Phreatobacter stygius: one gene and its partner. Each later gene encodes a partner of the first gene's protein in a complex. Links are inferred from orthologs where the notes say so. Each region holds a gene or a part of one and is shown in the gene's direction. Other genes may lie near its edges.

Evidence for each region. Proteins that work in one complex are often made in the same cells at the same time.
Region 2: the proteins of E8M01_RS19345 (region 1) and xseA are in contact, whole or in part, in a cryo-EM structure (PDB 8TXR), measured with the Escherichia coli proteins. The link is inferred for Phreatobacter stygius from one-to-one orthologs.

Annotation. Positions count from the first base shown.
Region 1 is NZ_CP039690.1:4,112,299-4,117,946, forward strand. The notes cover bases 1,926-4,644. They hold E8M01_RS19345 (exodeoxyribonuclease VII small subunit), read left to right. Parts: upstream 1,926-3,020; coding sequence 3,021-3,269; downstream 3,270-4,644. Other genes in these bases: E8M01_RS19335 (histone deacetylase family protein), read left to right, coding at 1,926-2,177; E8M01_RS19340 (LysE family translocator), read left to right, coding at 2,237-2,875; E8M01_RS19350 (carboxymuconolactone decarboxylase family protein), read right to left, coding at 3,291-3,833; E8M01_RS19355 (winged helix-turn-helix transcriptional regulator), read left to right, coding at 3,954-4,253; E8M01_RS19360 (ABC transporter substrate-binding protein), read left to right, coding at 4,480-4,644. In the rest of the region: E8M01_RS19325 (LysE family translocator), read right to left, coding at 1-97; E8M01_RS19330 (DUF1194 domain-containing protein), read right to left, coding at 149-967; more of E8M01_RS19335, read left to right, coding at 1,248-1,925; more of E8M01_RS19360, read left to right, coding at 4,645-5,648. UniProt on the Escherichia coli protein: Bidirectionally degrades single-stranded DNA into large acid-insoluble oligonucleotides, which are then degraded further into small acid-soluble oligonucleotides.
Region 2 is NZ_CP039690.1:3,593,191-3,598,958, forward strand. Bases 943-3,781 are described here. They hold xseA (exodeoxyribonuclease VII large subunit), read left to right. Parts: upstream 943-1,479; coding sequence 1,480-3,084; downstream 3,085-3,781. Other genes in these bases: purD (phosphoribosylamine--glycine ligase), read right to left, coding at 943-1,406; E8M01_RS16955 (alpha/beta hydrolase), read right to left, coding at 3,093-3,781. Also shown: E8M01_RS16940 (alpha/beta fold hydrolase), read right to left, coding at 1-42; more of purD, read right to left, coding at 120-942; more of E8M01_RS16955, read right to left, coding at 3,782-4,067; E8M01_RS16960 (LytTR family DNA-binding domain-containing protein), read left to right, coding at 4,095-4,991; E8M01_RS16965 (alpha/beta hydrolase), read left to right, coding at 5,124-5,768. UniProt on the Escherichia coli protein: Bidirectionally degrades single-stranded DNA into large acid-insoluble oligonucleotides, which are then degraded further into small acid-soluble oligonucleotides.

The DNA of each region.
Region 1 (5,648 bases):
TCAGGCCGTTGGCGATGATCAGCGTGACCGTCGGTCCGGGCACCAGCACGATCACCAGGCAGGCGAGCAGATAGGCGAGGTAGAGTTCGAGCGACATCTGTGTCCGTCTCCGGCGGGCATGGGCTGCGCGGTGCGCGGCGTCGGTATTCTAGTTGCGATCCCAGCGCTCGCGCCACATGCGTTCGCCGATCAGGCAATCGATCCGCTCGCTTTGCGCCGGCGCGATCGTCGCGCCGGTTGGCAGGATCCATTGCGGCGGCAGGCCGGCGACCTCCAGGATCAGCTTGCGCCGGGTGGCCGGAACGAATTCGTCCGGATCCTTGATCGGGATGACGAAGGCACCGGGACCGCCGATGACGCAGTCGTGGTAATAGGCGTCGAGATTGTCCAGATCCATGGTGCGCGCGTCCGGCCGCTTCAGCATGATCGGCAGGCCGTTGATGGTGATGCCGCGCGACAGCGCCGCATCGCGCGCCGGCTCGACCAGCGGGCCATTGTTGTTGGCGCCGTCGCCGGAGACGTCGATGACCCGCCGCTGCGAGCGCAGGCCCGAGGTGTCGAACAGCGCCGCGCTCGCATTGATCGCGCCGGAAATGGAGGTGCGGAAGGCGCGCCGGATCGGCTTGGACTGCAGTTCGGCAGCGAAAGCCTGAGCACTTGCCGGACCGTCGATGATCCGCCAGCCGACCACCACCTGCTGGTCGAAAGCGCCGGCCCATTCCAGATAGGTGACGGCGATCTTGCCGATCAAGCCGCGCTTGATCGCATCCATGACCTCCGGCGCGACGATCGCCTGGAGGTAGCCGTCGCGCTGCAGGCGTTGCTCTTCCGGATCCATCGAATAGGAAATATCGACCGCCAGCACCAGTTGCAGGTCGACCTCCTCGCTGCCGGGCCGTGCCTGGGGATCGGCCGAGGCCGTCATGGCCAGGGTCACTGCGGCGGCGAGGATCAGGGCACGGATCATGACAATCCCCTGCGGGACGGGCTGAACTGCGGCGAGCCTGACATAGGGTCGGGCCTTGCGGAATAGCCATGTCGCGCGGTTTCGCGAATAATCACCGTCTTTGCAATCACGGTCGTGGCATTGGGGTGCCAAGATCGGAACCATGGGATATTCATGGTCGGCAAGGATCGTCCAGCGGGCCGCCGAACCAGACCAGCAGGGAACTTGGGGCCGCCAAGGACCTTGTAACGTTCCAGGCGCCGCCAAATGGCCGGCCGAGGCAGGGAAGGAATGGCTTCAATTGACCACGCTCGTGCTGTCGCATCCCAAATGCCTTGACCACCTCACCCCCTATGGCCATCCCGAGCGTCCCGATCGTCTCAGGATGATCACCCATGTGCTGGAGCACGAGCGGTTCGCCGATCTCGCGCGGGACGAGGCGCCGCTGGCGACCGTCGAGGCGATCACCCGCGTTCATCCGCCCGAATTCATCGAGCGCATCGAAAATGCCACGCCGCTGGTGGATTTTGTTCATCTCGACGCCGACACGACCTTGTCGCCGGGCTCCTACGAGGCGGCGCTGCGCGCCGCCGGCGGCGGCGTCTTCGCGGTTGACGAGGTGATGGCCGGCAAGGTGTCGAACGCTTTCGTCGCGACCCGCCCGCCGGGCCACCACGCCGAGACCACCACGGCCATGGGCTTCTGCCTGTTCAACAATGCCGCCATCGCGGCGCGCCACGCCCGCGCGGTTTACGGCGTCGAGCGGGTCGCCATTGTCGATTTCGACGTCCATCACGGCAATGGTACCCAGGACATTTTCTGGTCCGATCCGAGCGTGATGTATCTGTCGACCCATGAAATGCCGCTCTATCCCGGCACGGGTGCTGCCCGCGAGACCGGCGCCTATGACCAGGTCGTCAACGCGCCGCTGTCGGCCGGCGATGGTGGCGATGAATTCCGCCAGGCTTTCGAGCAGGCGATCTTGCCGCGCATGCGCGGCTTCAGCCCGGATCTGGTGATCATTTCGGCCGGCTTCGACGCCCATCAGCGCGACCCGCTGGCCAATCTCAATCTGACCGAGGCGGATTTCGGCTGGGCGACCAGGGAGATCATGGCGATTGCCGACCAGACCGCCGGCGGCCGCATCGTTTCCATGCTGGAGGGTGGCTATGACCTCGAGGGGCTCGGCCGCTCGGTCGCGGCCCATGTCATGGCGCTGATGCGCGGCTGAAGCCGTCGGCAACGCATGGCCGCGCCAAGGGCACGGCTCGCCAACAGGGGGCGCACCACATGCCCGATCTTCTGTCCTTCATGCTGGTCTCGATCGTCGTCATTGTCGTGCCCGGGCCGGATACCGCGGTCGCCCTGCGCAACACCCTGTTCGGCGGTCGCGCCGCCGGCGTGTCGACGGCGCTTGGTATTGCCGCCGGCCAGGTGGTCTGGGCGCTGGCCGCCAGCGCCGGCATGGTGGCCGTCCTGGTTGCTTCCGAGCCGCTGTTTCTGGCGGTCAAATATGCCGGTGCCGCCTATCTCGTCTGGCTCGGTATCCAGGCGCTGCGCGAGGCCTTCCGACCGTCGCCGCTTGCGCCCGGACAGGGCGGCCCCCGACAGCCACCGCAGCGCCGGATCACGCCCTCGGCCGCATGCCGGCAAGGCCTGGTCAGTGATCTCGGCAATCCGAAGATGGCGGTCTTCTTCTCCAGCCTGTTGCCGCAATTCGTCCCGGCCGGCGGCGAGACCTTCTCGGCGCTGCTGTTTCTCGGTCTTGTCTTCGCGCTGATGACCTTCCTCTGGCTTGCCCTTTATGCGGCGCTGGTCGCGAGGCTCGGCGACGTCCTGCGTCTTCCGGGGGTCCGCCGCACCGTCGAAGCGGTGACCGGTGTCCTGCTCGTCGGTCTTGGCCTGCGCATCGCGGCCGAACAGCGCTAGCGGCGCGGCCGGCTCCTGCCCGCTGGCCGCGGGCTTTTCGTCGGCGGATGCACGAAGGCGCGCGGATGCGCTAAGAGGGAAGCGCTTCGATTCCCCAAGACCGTTTTTTCGTGACGCATCACCACCTGCGACCGGAGGGCATTCCATGGCCGAGAAACATGCCGACGTGGCGGCGCTTCCGTTCGAGAAGGCGCTGGCAGAGCTTGAATCCATCGTCCAGAAGCTCGAAGGCGGCAATGTGCCGCTGGAGGATTCGATCGCCATCTATGAGCGTGGCGAAGCCTTGAAGAAGCGCTGCGAGGCGCTGCTGCGCGACGCCGAAGCGCGGGTTCAGAAGATCACTTTGGCCGCCGATGGCACGCCGTCCGGCACCACCCCGCTCGACCCCCAATAGCGTCGACCTCCAGCTGTCGGCTCAGGCCGGAAACCGCGGCGCGAAAGCCTCGGGCGCCAGGCGTAGCGCATTGGTGAGATAGCTCACCATGCGATAGAAGCCGGCCAGCATCAGGATCTCCAGGATCGCCTCGTCGGCAAAACGCGCCTTGAGCTCCTGCCAGGTGGCGTCATCGATGTCGCAGTCCCGGTGCAGCGCGTCGACGACGCCGATCAGCAGGCGGTCCTCGTCGCTCCAGACCGGATCGTCGGGACCGGAGCGGACGGTGGCGCGGGTCTGGGCCTCCGACAGCCCGGCGCGCGCGGCGAACAGGGCGACATGCACGCCCCACTCATATTCCGAGCCGCTGATCGCGGTGACCCGGTCGATGACGATCTCACGCTGGCGCAGGGTCAGGTTGCCGTGGTCGATGAGGCCGGCGCTCATGAACCGCTCGAACAGCCGCGGGTCGCGCGCCAGCGTGGTGAACAGACGGAGCGGTGGCACGCCCGGTGGCATGATCCGGCTCAACCGCGCCTGGACATCGTCTGGATAGGGCGGCTCGGCGGGCGACATGCGTGACATCGGTCGGCTCCGTGCTATGGATTGAATAGCAATAGATCATTTCACGCGCTATGGAAAGTGTAGCACATGACGCCGTATCCCGGGCGGGCCGTACGTGGTTCGCGTTCCGGACGCCCGATCATGGTCCTGCTCGATCTCCTGGGCCGGCGCATGGCGTTGAGACTGCTCTGGGAGCTGTCGCTGGCCGAACGGCCGATGACCTTTCGGGCGCTGCAGGCCGCGGCCGAGACCAATCCGAGCGTCCTGAACGGACGCCTGAAGGAGCTGCGTGCGGCCGGCATCGTCGATCACGGCGACGACGGTTACCGGCTCAGTGCCGACGGCGCCGCCTTGCTGACCCTGGTCCTGCCCCTGCACAAATGGGCCGACGATTGGGCGGCGGGGCGAGAATTTTCTTCTACCACCGGCGAGAGCCGCTGAACGATCGGCGCGCGCGCGCCGAAAAACCGTATGAAATGACTCAATTCGAGCCTGTTTTGAGCAGAATTTCCCGATTTTGCCCGATGTGTGAGCAAGGCTAGGCTTTGCGCACAAGCCCTCTTCCCCGACTGGCGATGTCCTGTCTAAGGTAGCGCCCGGCCGGCCAGGGAAATCTCTCAATTCAACAAAGCGTGGCCGCGGGATACCTCGACAGAGGGGAGACATGATGAAACTGAAGCTTGCGCTTTTCGCCGGCGCTTTGGCCCTTGCGTTGGGGGCCGCCAGTGCGAACGCCCAGACGCTGCGCTATGCGTTCCAAGGCAACCTGAACACGCTCGATCCCTACGGCATCAACGAGACCACCACGCTTGCCCTGCAGGGCAATGTCTATGAGGGCCTCACCAAGCGCGACCGCGACCTGAAGATCATTCCGGGTCTGGCCGAGCGTTGGGAAATTCTCGACAACGGCCTGACCTGGCGCTTCCATTTGCGCCGCGGCGTGAAGTTCCACAACGGCGAGGATCTCACCTCGGAAGACGTGGTGTTCTCGGCCAACCGCGTCCGGGCCGACACGTCGGACCTGCGCTCGCGCATCGATGCCGGCATCCAGGTGGTGGCGGTCGACCCCTATACCGTCGATTTCAAGCTGAAGTCGCCGAACCCGATCCTGCACTACGAGTGGGACACCTGGTACATCATGTCGAAGAAGTGGGCCGAGGCGAACAACGCCGTGGCTCCGAGCGCGCCGGCCGCGACCACGCCCGGCTATGCCGTGCTGAACGCCAATGGCACCGGCCCGTTCAGGATCACCCAGCACCAGATCGGCGTACGCACGCTGTTCGTGAAGAACCCGGCCTGGTGGGGCAAGGTCGAGCATAACCTGCAGGAGGTGATCTTCACGCCGATCACCTCGGCGCCGACCCGTGTGGCGGCGCTGCTCTCCGGCGAGGTCGACGTCATCGATCCCGTGCCGCTGCAGGACATTCCGCGCATCAACGCGAGCCCCAATGCCCGGGTCATGGAAGCCCCGGAACTGCGCACCATCTTCATGCAGCTCGATCAGCGGCGTGACGAGCTCACCGGCTCGTCGGTGAAGGGCAAGAACCCCTTCAAGGATGTGCGCGTGCGCCGCGCCTTCTACCAGGCCATCGATATCGAGGCGATCCGCCGCCAGGTGATGCGTGGCGCCGCGGCGCCGACGCCGCTCTTGATCTCGCCGCTGCTGTTCGAACGCGCCGGCGAGTTCCAGCGTCCAGCCGTCGATCTGGCCGGCGCCAACCGGTTGCTCGACGAAGCCGGCTATCCGCGCGGCGCCGACAATACCCGCTTCGAGGTGACCCTCGATTGCCCGAACGATCGCTATGTCAATGACGGCGCGATCTGTCAGGCCGTGGT
Region 2 (5,768 bases), 520 kb from region 1 along the record:
CCAATGGGAAGCGAAGCTTGGAAACAGGTCGGATGTGGCCATGGTCGCTCCTGCAAGCGGGCTGGCCAGACTAGCAGCCCTACCGGGCGGCGATAGTCCGTTGGGTGCCCGGCATCGGCTTAACGTTTGGCCGCGCGTTCCCGTTCCACCGCCCGCCAGCCGATGTCGCGGCGGCAGAACCCGCCCGGCCAGTCGATCTTGTCGACCGCCTCATAGGCCTTGGCCTGGGCCTCCGCGACGGTCGCGCCGACCGCCGTGACGTTCAGCACGCGGCCGCCATTGGCGACCAGTTGGCCGTCCTTCAAGGCTGTCCCGGCATGGAAGATTTCGGCGCCGTCGAGGGCCTTCAACTGGTCGAGGCCGCGAATGACGGTGCCCTTTTCCGGCGCGCCCGGATAGCCCTTCGCCGCCATCACGACGGTCAGCGCCATCTCGTCGAACCAGCGTGCGCTCATGGTTTTCAACTGGCCATCGACCGCGCCGAACAGCAACGTCAGCAGGTCGTCCTTCAGGCGCATCATCAGCACCTGGCATTCGGGGTCGCCGAAGCGGCAGTTATATTCGATCAGCTTCGGGCCTTCGGTGGTGATCATCAGCCCGGCGAACAGCACGCCCTGGAATGGATGGCCCTTGGCCGTCATCGCCGCGAGCGTCGGCTTGATGATCTCCGCCATGGTTCGTTCGATCAGCTCGGGCGTCATCACCGCGGCCGGCGAATAGGCGCCCATGCCGCCGGTATTCGGCCCGGTATCGCCGTCGCCGACCTGTTTGTGGTCCTGGGCGGTCGCCAGCGCCAGGGCCGTTTGGCCGTCGCAGAGCGCAAAGAAGGACGCTTCCTCACCGGTCATGAACTCTTCGACGACAACTGCCGCGCCGGCTTCACCGAGGCCGCCCGAAAACATCATGTCGACGGCCTCGATCGCCTCGGTCAAGGTCATCGCCACGACGACACCCTTGCCGGCGGCCAGGCCGTCGGCCTTGATCACGATCGGCGCGCCCCGGGCGCGGATATAGGCCTTGGCCGGTTCGGCTTCGGTGAAACGTTCATAAGCCGCGGTCGGAATGCCGAAGTCGCGGCAGAGGTCCTTGGTGAAGCCTTTCGAGCCTTCGAGCCGGGCGGCGAAGCGTGTCGGCCCGAAGGCCTTGATCGCATGGCCATTGAGGTCGTCGACCAGGCCCGCCACCAGCGGCGCCTCGGGACCGACCACCACGAGGTCGATCTTGGCCGATTGGCAGAAAGCGACCACCGCCGCGTGATCGGTCACATCGAGCGGCACCAGTGTCGCCACTTCGGCGATGCCGGGATTGCCCGGCGCGCAATAGAGCGTTGTCAGCAGCGGGCTGGCCGAGATCGCCCAGGCCAAGGCATGTTCGCGGCCTCCGCCGCCGACCAGAAGCACGTTCATGAAGGACCTCGATGACGCCGTCGCTTCCGTGGCTTAGACAAGAGTCTCTTCTCCGGCAACGGATTCGGCAGGAATGACCGACATAGCGCCCTCGAATGCTCCCGAGATTTCGGTTTCGGAACTCGCAACCGCGATCAAACGGACGGTCGAGGACGCCTTCGGTTTTGTCCGGCTGCGCGGTGAAGTCTCAGGTTATCGCGGTGCGAGCCCGTCCGGCCACGTCTATTTCCGCCTGAAGGACCAGGGCGCCGTCATCGAGGCGGTGATCTGGAAGGGCGTGTTCGGGCGCCTGCGCTTCAAGCCGCAGGAAGGCCTGGAGGTGATCGCGACCGGGCGTGTCACCACCTTTCCGGGCTCGTCCAAATATCAGATCGTGGTCGAGAGCCTGGAACCGGCCGGCGTCGGCGCGCTGATGGCGCTGCTCGAGGAGCGCCGCAAGGCACTCACCGCCGAAGGCCTGTTCGATCCGGCCAGGAAGCGGCCCTTGCCCTATCTGCCGCGCGTGATCGGCGTGGTCACCTCGCCGACCGGCGCGGTCATCCGTGACATTCTGCACCGGCTGGAGGATCGTTTCCCGCGCAGCGTGCTGGTCTGGCCGGTCAGGGTCCAGGGCGAGGGCAGCGCGGCCGAAGTCGCCGCCGCCATCCGGGGCTTCAACGCCATCGATGCCGACAGCGATCTGCCGCGGCCCGATGTGCTGATCGTCGCGCGCGGCGGCGGCAGCCTGGAAGACCTCTGGGGCTTCAACGAGGAGATCGTCGTCCGGGCCGCCGCCGAAAGCCGGATCCCGCTGATTTCGGCTGTTGGCCACGAGACCGATACCACGCTGATCGACTTTGCTGCCGACCGGCGTGCGCCGACGCCGACAGCCGCCGCCGAAATGGCGGTGCCGGTCCGCGCCGACCTGATCGTCGAAATCGGCGACCTCGGTCGTCGCCACGCCGCCGGCATGCTGCGGCTGTTGGACGACCGCCGGCTCGGACTGCGCGCCGCCATCCGCGCCTTGCCGGACGCCGAGCACCTGCTGGAGGCGGCCCGCCAGCGCCTGGACGGCGCGACCGAGCGTCTGCCGAATGCCTTGCGTGCCAATGCCGCCGCGCACCGCACCCGGCTGGTCAGGGCGTCCGGACGGCTGGCGCCCGGCGTCCTGATGCTGCGGGTCGGGCGCGCCCAGGACGGCATCGAAACCTTGAGCGCACGTGCCAGGGCGGCGCTCGGGCGGCGGGTCGAAACGCGCCGGCAGGGCTTTTCGTCGCTGTCGGACCGGCTGGCGCGTTCGCTCGGCGTCTATGCCACCACCCAGTCCCATCGGATCGCCCGCGACGGCGAGCGCCTGAACAGCCTGTTCGCCCGCGCGCCGCGCGCCATCGACCTGATCCTCCGGCGCCGGGGCGACCGGCTCGAGGCGGCCGCCAAGCTGCTCGGCGCGCTGTCTTATCAAGGCGTGCTGGCGCGCGGCTTCGCGCTGGTCCGCGACGGCGACGGCCGGACGCTGCGCACCGCGGCGGCGGTAAGCGCGGGCCTTGCCCTGTCGATCGAATTCGCCGACGGGCGGGTGGCCGCGCGCGCCGAGGGCGACGAGCCGCCAAGACCGCCGGCGCCGCGTTCGTCTCCGCCGCGCGCCGAACCGAAGCCTGCCCGGAAAGCCGCCGGCGAGGGCCAGGGCGACCTGTTCTGACCGCTGGGCTATCGCGTCCGCAGCAGCCGGACGGCCGTGCGGACGATGACGTCGGTCGCGGCCTGGTCGATCACCATGCCCATGTGATCGACGCCGGCGAGCACTTCGACGCCGATGCGCGGGTTGGCCGCGCTGATCTCGGCGGCATAGGCCGTTGCGACGAACAATTGGTCCTCTGCGCCGACCAGGACGATGGTCGGCCTGACAATGCGGCCGAGCGCCTCCGGCCAGTCGCGCGGCAAGCTCATATTGGCCAGCAGGCGATGGGAATAGACACGCGCCCGTTTGCCTTGCGCGTCTGCCGGCACGGCATAGGCAATCGTCGGAAGCCCGTCGAGCCCTGAGATCCCCAAGCGGTTCAGCAGCGACAGCGCGATGATGCGGGGGATAGCGGGATCGGCCCAGCCGCCGGTGTTCGGACGATTGGTGTCGGACCGGACCGAGATGAACGGCGACAGGGCGAGATAGGCATCGAAGCGGTCGGCAATCGGCTCGCCGGCGACGCGCAGGATGAAACTGCCGCCAAGCGAATGGCCGAGCAGGAGCCGCCGTTCCCTAGGGAAGCGCTGCTGGGCCACGGCCAGAAGATCGACAAGGTCGTCCTCCAACTGGCCGCGATAACCGATATCGCCGAGCGCCCCGCTTTCCCCGTGGCCCCGGACGTCGATGGCGTAGACATTCATCCCCTCGGCCGAGAGGGCGCGCCCGACCGCGTGCACGGCGGTGGCAAGCCCGGTCGATCCGTGCACCGCGATCGCGACGCCACCGCCCGGCCTGCCCTCATAGAGGCGATAGGCGAGCCGGGTGCCGTCGCGCGCCGTGAAAAACCCATAAGGCGGGAGGGTCCCGACCGGATGCGCCAGCTTCTGGTCCGACTGCGACATGACGGCGAGCGGCGGCGGCGTCACCGGCTGCGACAGCGAGAGCACTCCGGCGAAAGCTGCAACGACGCAAATGATGAGAGCGACGGGAATGGCGATCACATATTTCAAAAGAGACCTCCTCGAGCGATGGCTTTGAGGTCCGATTGCCTAGCCACGAGCGCCGGCCTAGTCTCGGCCGTCTTCGCCAACGACATGGTTTCTTCGCCAATGACCAGTCTCGACGCGGCCGATCTGCGCCGACGGCTTTCGGCAAAGTGGCTCGCCTTCGTCGGGCTATCCATCGCGGCCGGTCTGGTGCTCGGCCTGCTCGGGCCGTTCGGCTCCTATGTCAGCATCGACCTCCGGGTTCGGCTGCTGCAATTCGCCGGCAATGCCGTGTTGATCGGCGCCATGGTGGTCGGCACCGCGATGCTGGCCAGGCGCTTCCTGTTCTCCGGCCGCCTGCCGTTCTGGGCGATGGTCGTCATCGCGATCGCCATGGCCCCGCCGGGCGCGCTGGTGGTCCAAATGCAGATGCACCTGTGGTCGCCGCACGTGCTTCGCCACGTCACGTTCGGCGGGCTGATGGGGCAGACGCTGGTCATCAACCTTCTGCTCAGCGGGCTCGGCTGGTTTGTCGAGCGGCGCTGGCAGGCGAACGGGCCTGCCGGGCCGCAGTCCTTGCCGGCGCCGGTACCGGCCGAGGACACGCCGCCGCCAGCCGATGCGGCGACGGACGATGTCGTCATGGCCAAGCTGCCCTTGGCCTTGCGCCATGCAAAACTCATCGCGCTGAGCGCCGAGGATCATTATTTGCGGGTCCACACCGATCGTGGCCATGCCCTGATCCTGATGGGTCTGTCGCAGGCGGTCGAAGCGCTCGGCCCTGCCAGGGGCCTGCGCATCCACCGATCGCACTGGGTCGCGCGTGACGCCCTTGCCGGGCACAGACGGAGCGCCGGCCGCGCGGCCTTGACCCTGGATTGCGGCCTGGTCCTGCCGGTGAGCCGCAGCGGCCGCCGGCTGCTCGCCGAGGCGGGCTGATCCGGCCGGCGAACTGATTGCATGTCTCTGCCGGCCGCACGATGCCGATGGCGGGCGATCGGTTCCACGGCGTGCAGTCGATCCGGTTGAAACCGACGCGAAGCAAGCGGGGACACAATGTTCGGAAAGGCCGTGGCGAGCTTGATCATGGTGGTGTCGACATGCGTGCCTGTTCGGGCTTCCGAGCTTGTTCCGCAGTTCGGAAGCTCGGCCACGCTCGACAGGCCGACAGGCCGTCCGCGCGGCAGCATCATCCTGATGCCGGGCGGTGACGGCCGGCTGGGTATCCAGAGCGACGGAAACATCACCGCGCTGCGCGGCAATCAACTGGTCCGCACGCGGCACGTCTATGCGGCCAGAGGCTTTGCCACGCTGACGCTGGATGCCGCTGCCAGCCCTGCCCAGGCGGTCGAATATATGCGGACCATCGCTCGCCCGGTTGTCGTGGTGGCGACGAGCCGGGGCGCCACCCGCGCGCCGGCCGCGCTGTCCGCCCGCCCAGACGGCATCGTCCTGACGTCGGCCATGCTCGACACCTTCCAGGCCTATGCCGGCTCGCCCGGGGCATTGCCGCGAACCTTGGTCCTTCATCACCGTCAGGATGGCTGCCGCGTGACGCAGCCCGCGCTGGTGGCGCCATTCGCGGCCTGGGCCGGCGGGCGGGCCCGCGTCGTTTGGCTCACCGGAGGTGTCGATCGGGGCGATCCCTGCCAGGCCGGCGGCCACCATGGTCTCGCCGGCCTTGACGGACAGGTGGTCTCGCTGATCGTCGCCTTC